3 regions of the Fulvimonas yonginensis genome follow, and region 2 is predicted to be linked to each of the others. Evidence: predicted binding sites of a transcription regulator. Region 2 holds the regulator's gene; each other region holds the start of a gene.
What was found. Region 2 encodes sigma-54, which starts transcription at its own class of promoters, with help from an activator protein. Its sites were predicted from a motif close to TGGCACGNGCNTTGC; they were not measured.
Positions count from the first base shown of each region.

Region 1: a site for sigma-54 is predicted at 1,170-1,184, ahead of WAT24_RS01725 (fimbrial protein). Genes of this name have one in related genera too.
Region 3: a site for sigma-54 is predicted at 876-890, ahead of glnA (type I glutamate--ammonia ligase). Genes of this name have one in related genera too.

Region 1 is NZ_JBBBNY010000001.1:382,773-385,035, forward strand. It holds gene WAT24_RS01720 (fimbrial biogenesis chaperone) at 1-377, opposite strand, end outside; gene WAT24_RS01725 (fimbrial protein) at 458-1,039, opposite strand; gene WAT24_RS01730 (hypothetical protein) at 1,479-2,081, shown strand; gene WAT24_RS01735 (helix-turn-helix transcriptional regulator) at 2,163-2,263, shown strand, end outside.
Region 2 is NZ_JBBBNY010000002.1:117,308-119,570, forward strand. It holds gene hpf (ribosome hibernation-promoting factor, HPF/YfiA family) at 1-200, opposite strand, end outside; gene WAT24_RS03590 (RNA polymerase factor sigma-54) at 317-1,756, opposite strand; gene lptB (LPS export ABC transporter ATP-binding protein) at 1,844-2,263, opposite strand, start outside.
Region 3 is NZ_JBBBNY010000001.1:37,221-39,483, forward strand. It holds gene glnA (type I glutamate--ammonia ligase) at 1-833, opposite strand, end outside; gene WAT24_RS00170 (CsbD family protein) at 997-1,179, opposite strand; gene WAT24_RS00175 (undecaprenyl-diphosphate phosphatase) at 1,340-2,137, shown strand; gene WAT24_RS00180 (LysR family transcriptional regulator) at 2,199-2,263, opposite strand, start outside.

The DNA of each region.
Region 1 (2,263 bases), on a different contig from region 2:
GCGGTGCTGGGCTTGGGCGGCACTTCCAGCACGTTCAGCCAGAACAGCGACTCGCGGTCGGCGGGCAGCGCCTGGTGGCCCGGGGTGAACAGGATGCGCAGGCTCTGGTCGCGGTGCGCCTCCATGCGGAACAACGGCGGCGTCACCAGGAAGGGCGTGTCCGCCCTGTCCGGGGTCGACTGCGCGTCGCCGGCATCGACCCAGGACTCGACCAGGGCCGGGCGGTCGGCGTCGTTGGTGAGGCGGACGGTCACTTCGCCGTCCTGGGCGGGAAACACCACCCGCGTGCCCGTGATGAGCACGCTCGCGTGCGCGACCGCCATGGACAGGCACAGGCCCAGCCACGCCGCGCCTAGCGTGCGGACCGGAATCTTCATCGGATACGACCTCGCAGGGGCGGCGGGCGGCATCCGGCGGGGCGCCTTGCGCGCGTCCCGCCGGAGCGACGCCGGACGCCTCAGTTGTAGACCATCGTGAACTGGACGCTGGTGTTCACGTTACCCGCGCTGGCGGCGCCGCCGTTGGCGATGTAACGCGCGCTGTACTGCAGGGTGGCGTTGCCGCTGCTGTCGAGGTTGGCCACCTGCGACTTCTGCGCGGCAGCGTCGGCGCCCTTCAGGTCGATCGCCGTGTTGTCGCTGTTCAGCAGCTGCACCTGCACGTTGCCGGCCGTGCCGGTGTTGGACAGGTTGCCGGTGGTGCTGTCGATGTTGCTGCCGGAGAAGTAGGTGCGCACCATGCTCAGCGCGGAATCGCAACCGGTGATGTTGATCGAGAACTGCTTCTGGCCGGCGGTGGCGCCGGCGCTCGACAGGTTGGAGGTCAGCACGGTCGGCAGGGCCACGGTGATCGCGTCGGGCGTGCCGAAGCTCTTGCCGTCGACCTTGCAGGTCTGGCCGACGATGGTGCCGGTGATGGTGATGGTGCCGTCCGGCGAGGAGTTGGACACCGCGTTGGCCGTGGCGGCCAGAGCGCTGCCCGACACGGACGCAGTGGCGAGGCCGGCGATCAGGGCGGCGGAAAGAAGGCGCTTGGACATGCTGTTTCCCCTGGAAAGTGCGTTTGACCAATGACGAAAAGGTTCCGGTACGAAGCCGGGCTTGCCGCAGAATCCGGTTCGTTCGCGGCGATACCGGCAGCCTCTGCCGGGCTGAGCCGTGACCGAATTGGCAAGCTTTGTGCCAAATCCATCACAAAACGGGCGGTGCGTTGATGGACAAGGCGCGGCGCCGAAATCCGGCCGGATGCGCCGTGCTGACGCACGGTGTACGCCCGGGTCCCGGTCTGCCCTTGTGCGTCACTTCTTCACATTGTGATCACGATCACAGTTTGCGCACTCAAGGTCCCGGACGCAAGGCCGAGAGGCGACATGTAAAGCACGCTTGACATGCCCGGTGGCGCGCCCCTAAGCTTGTGTCAAGTTTGCTTGACAGCTGCGCCACCAGGGCGTGGCCCGCAGGGGAAGAGGGGAGCCCGTCATGTCGCGTTTCGATGAACGGCAGTACCGCCGCCGACTCAGCCTGGCGATGGTGGCCTACATGGCCGCCATGCTGCTGGTCTGGCCGCTCAGCCGGACGGTGGGGAGCGTGCCGCTGAAAGTGGTACTGGCGGTCGTGCCGGTGCTTCCCATGCTGTACGTGATCGGCCTGATGGCACGACGCATCGGTGCCAGCGACGAGTTCGAGCAGCGGGTGCACCTGCTTGCACTGGGGGCGGCCACCGCGCTGCTGGGTGCGCTCAGCCTGATCGGCGGCTTTCTCGCCGCTGCGGGTGTGGCGCCGCTGGACGGCAGCATCCTGATCTGGGTGTTCCCGGTCGTCATGCTGGCCTACGGCGCGGCGCGCTGGTGGCTGCTGGTCCGCCACTACGGCGGCAGCGCCGCCTGCGAGGATGATGGCGCCCTGGTCTGGCGGCTGCTGCTGCTCGCCGGGCTCATGCTGATGGTGGTCGGGGTCGCGTGGTGGCGCGGCGGGCTGGACGATTTCCAGACCGGCCTGCTGTTCGGCATGGCGCCGGGCGTGCTCGCGCTGGCCGCGTGGATCGTCTGGCGGCTGGCGCGCCGTCGCGCCAGCGGGCGCTGAGGCCATGGCCATGCGGACGATCCACGGCCACGACCCGCGGCCCGACTCCTGCGCGGGACTCGTGCCGGGGCTGCGTGGCCGATGAACAACCACGTGCGCGACCTTCGTGGCGAGCGCGGCTGGTCGCAGGCCGATCTCGCCGAGCGGCTGGAAGTGTCCCGGCAGACGGTCAACGCGATCGA
Region 2 (2,263 bases):
TCGCAGGCGGCGGCGTGCAGGGCCGCTCCCGAGGTGGTGAGGGTGGCTTCGGCACAATGCTGCAGCTTGTCCACCGAAAGCACCATGGTCAGGCCAAGGCACTTTTCGTCGAGGCGGGTCAGGCGATCGAGCTTGGACTCGGCATGGGCGCGCAACGCCGGGGTGACTTCGATCTGCTGGCCGGTGAGTTGGAACTGCATGGGTCGCCTCCTCTGGTACAAGCCGCCGGTGGGCGGCGGGTTCGCATGCCGCGGGGTTTCGGCATGCCGGTCTTTCGTTCGTATGGGAGCGTTCCGGCGGGTTGCAAGTGCGCTGTTCAGCCGGCGCGCTGGCGCTCGCTGGAACTGGGGATGCGCAGTGCCTCGCGGTACTTGGCCACGGTGCGGCGCGCGACCTGGATGCCCTTGCGGTTGAGCTCCTCGGCCAGCGCCTGGTCGGACAGCGGCTTGCGTGGGTCCTCCGCCTCGATGAGCTTGCGGATCATGGCCTGGATGGCCGTGGCCGAGGCGCCGCCGCCATCCTCGGTGGCGACGCCGCTGGAGAAGAAGTACTTGAGCTCGAAGGTGCCACGCGGCGTGTGGATGTACTTGCGCGTGGTCACCCGCGAGATGGTCGATTCGTGCATGCCGACTTCCTCGGCCACCTCGCGCAGGACCAGCGGGTGCATCGCTTCGGGGCCGTAGTCGAGGAAGGCGCTCTGCCGACGCACGATCGCCTCGGCCACCTTGAGCAGGGTCTCGGCGCGCGACTCCAGGCTCTTGATCAGCCAGCGCGCCTCCTGCAGCTGGCCGCGCATCCAGCTGGCATCCTCGCCACGCGCCTGCGCTATCAGGCTGCAGTAGTGCTGGTTGAGGCCCAGCCGCGGCTGGCAATCGGGGTTGAGGCTGACCTTCCAGCGGCTCCCGTCGCGGTAGGCGTAGACGTCGGGGGCGACGTACTCCACGGGCGTGGCGTCCAGCGCGGCGCCCGGGCGCGGGTCGAGGCCGCGGATCAGCAGCGCGGCCGCGGCGACGTCGTCCTCGCTGGCGCGCAGCTTGCGGGCGATCCTGGCCAGGTCGTTGCGCGCCAGCAGCTCGAGCTCGCCGGCGACGATCTGCAGCGCCAGGTCCCGGTGCGGCGTCGTGGCGTCGAACTGCTCGAGCTGTACCCGCAGGCAATCGCGCAGGTCCAGGCTGGCGATGCCGGTGGGGTCGAAGCGCTGCAACTGCCGGCGGACGACCTCGATCTCCTCCGCGCTGGCGTCGAGATCGGCCGGCAGCGCGGCCAGTACGCCCTCGAGCCCCTCGGACAGGTAGCCGTCGGGGTTGAGCGCGTCGATGATGACGGTGGCGATCAGCCGCTCGCGGGAATTGAACGGCGACAGGTTGAGCTGCCACAGCAGGTGTTCCTGCAGCGTCTCCGGCGCGGCGTTCTGCGGCTCGAAATCCTCGTCCGGGCGGGAGCCGGCACTGCCCGCGCTGCCCAGCGAGAAGTCGATCGGCGTCTCGGCCGGCGCATCGGTCTCGGCCCACTCGGGCGTGTCGTCGACGTCGTGGTCGACGCTGGGCGCTTCCGCGGGGGTGGCGGCGTAGCTCTCCTCCTCGCCGTCCGGCGTGGCCGCTTCCTCCTCCAACTCCAGCAGCGGATTGCTTTCGGCGATCTGCCGCAGTTCCGCTTCCAGCTCGAGCTGCGAAAGCTGCAACAGACGGATCGCCTGCTGCAGCTGCGGCGTCAGGGTGAGCTGTTGGTTGAGGCGGAACTGGAGCCCAGGTTTCATGCCAGCCATGGGGGAAGGACGTGGGGTCATCCTACCCCGGCGCTCGTGACGCGACCATAGCGGCCGCGGGCCGGCGCGGGCCTTGCGTCACAACCTGAATTCACGCCCCAGATACACCTCGCGCACCTTCTCGTCGGCGAGGATGTGCGCCGGGGTGCCGCGCGAAAGCACCTCGCCGTCGTTCAGGATGTAGGCGCGGTCGCAGATGCCCAGCGTCTCGCGCACGTTGTGATCGGTGATCAGCACGCCGATGCCGCGTTCCTTCAGGTGGCGCACGATGCGCTGGATCTCGCCCACGGAAATCGGGTCGACGCCGGCGAACGGTTCGTCCAGCAGCATGTAGCGCGGCTGCGCGGCGAGCGCGCGCGCGATCTCGACGCGCCGGCGCTCGCCGCCGGAAAGGCTGATGCCTTTCTGGGTGGCGATGTGCGCGATCTTGAGCTCGTCCAGCAGGCTTTCCAGCTCCTCGTTGCGCTGGCGCGCGCTCAGCCCCTCGCGCAGCTCCAG
Region 3 (2,263 bases), on a different contig from region 2:
TCCTTGCTGAGCGACTGGTGCACGTGCATGCCCGAGCCGTTGTCGCCGACGATCGGCTTGGGCATGAAGGTCACGGTCTTGCCGTTCTGGTGCGCCACGTTCTTGATGACGTACTTCATCGTCATCAGCTCGTCGGCCTTCTTCACCAGCGTGTTGAAGCGCGTGCCGATCTCGCACTGGCCGGCATTGGCGACCTCGTGGTGGTGCACCTCGACCTTCTGGCCGAGCGATTCGAGCACCTTGCACATGTCGGCGCGCAGGTCGCCCAGCGAGTCGACCGGCGAGACCGGGAAGTAGCCACCCTTGACGCCCGGACGATGGCCGGTGTTGCCCTCGTCGTACTTGAAGCGCGAGCTCCACGCGGCCTCTTCGGACTCGATCTCGTAGAACACGCGGCCCATGTCGTTCTGCCAGCGCACCGAATCGAAGATGAAGAACTCCGGCTCCGGCCCGAAGAAGGCGGTGTCGGCGATGCCGGTCGACTTGAGGTAGGCCTCGGCGCGCTTGGCGATCGAGCGGGGGTCGCGGCCGTAGGCCTGCATGGTCGAGGGCTCCAGCACGTCGCAGTGCAGGATCAGCTGCGTGTGCGAGGAGAACGGATCCAGGTGGGCGGTCTCCGGGTCGGGCATCAGCACCATGTCCGACTCGTTGATGCCTTTCCAGCCGGCGATCGAGGAGCCGTCGAACATCTTGCCGTCCTCGAAGGTCGACTCGTCGATGGCGTGCGCGGGAAAGGTCACGTGGTGATGCTTGCCGAGCATGTCGGCGAAGCGCAGGTCGACGAACTCGACGTTGTGTTCGGCGATCAGGTCGAGCACTTTCTGGGCGGTCATGGCAACCTCGGGTGGGCGATGGCGAAGGGATGCAGCCCTTTAGCAATGCCCATGCCAGGCGCCGGACGGCCTGGTAGCGCCGCGCGCAGGCCCGGCCCGGGTGTTGTGGCACCAATATGGGCTTTCCGATTGCCCATATTGGTGCAAATCAGGCGGGTCGGCGTCACTCCTCCAGATCGTCGTCCAGCTCGTCCTCGACCTCGCCGACGTTGCGCTGCACCTTGCCGGCGTTCTTCTCGAGGTTGCCGGACACTTCGGTCGAGGTGTCGCCGGTCACCTTGCCGGCGACCTCCTTCAGTCCGCCCTTGATCTCGTGCTTGGTACCTTCGATGCGGTCGTCGTTCATGGCTCGCCTCCTGCCGCAACACGCGGCAACGCCTTTATAGGCATCCAGCCATGCGCCGGGCGTGAAGCGCCCGCCGTTGCGCCGAGCGGCCTCTACGGCGCCTTCCCGCCGTTCCCGTAAGCTAGGGCGTTCGCCTGCACCTTTCTTCCTGGGAGCTCTCGTGAGCGATCTGCTTCGCGTCATCCTGCTCGGCATCATCGAAGGCATCACCGAATTCCTGCCCATCTCCAGCACCGGTCACCTGCTGATCGCCGAACGGCTGGGCCTGGGCGCGCGCTCGGACCTCTTCAACGTGGGCATCCAGGCGGGCGCCATCCTGGCGGTCACGCTGATCTACTGGAAGCGGCTGTGGCAGCTGCTCACGCAGTGGCGCGACCCGGCCAACCGCGACTACCTGGCCAAGCTCACGGTGGCCTTCCTGATCACGGCCGCGCTCGGCTTCGTGGCGGTCAAGCTCGGGTTCAAGCTGCCCGAGACGGTCACGCCGATTGCCTGGGCGCTGGTGATCGGCGGACTGTGGATGCTCGGGGCCGAGGCGGTGGCGGCGCGGCGCCCGGAGCGCAGCGAGGTGACCTGGCCGGTGGCGGTGCTCGTCGGCGTCGCGCAGATGCTCGCCGGCATCTTTCCCGGCACCTCGCGCTCGGCCGCGACCATCTTCGCCGCGCTGCTGGCCGGCACCAGCAATCGCGCGGCGGCCACCGAATTCGCCTTCCTGGTCGGCATCCCGACCATGTACGCCGCCACCGGCTACGAACTGCTCAAGGTGCTCAAGGGCGGCGGCGCCGCGCACGAGGACTGGAGCGCGCTGGTCGTGGGCTTCGTGGTCTCGGCCATCGTCGCCTTCGCCGCGGTGAAGTGGCTGCTCGGCTACATCCGCACGCACCGCTTCACGCCGTTCGCGGTGTACCGCATCGCGCTGGGCATCGCCCTGCTGATCTGGCTGCCGGCCGGCGGTTGACGAGCGGGCGGCCGTCGCCATCGGCGGCCGCAATGACCAGCGCGGCGGGCCCGCTGCCCGTTCAGGCTGCCGCCGGCACGCCCGGCCCGCTCTTGCCGGCGGCCACCCGCGCGGGGATGCGGAATT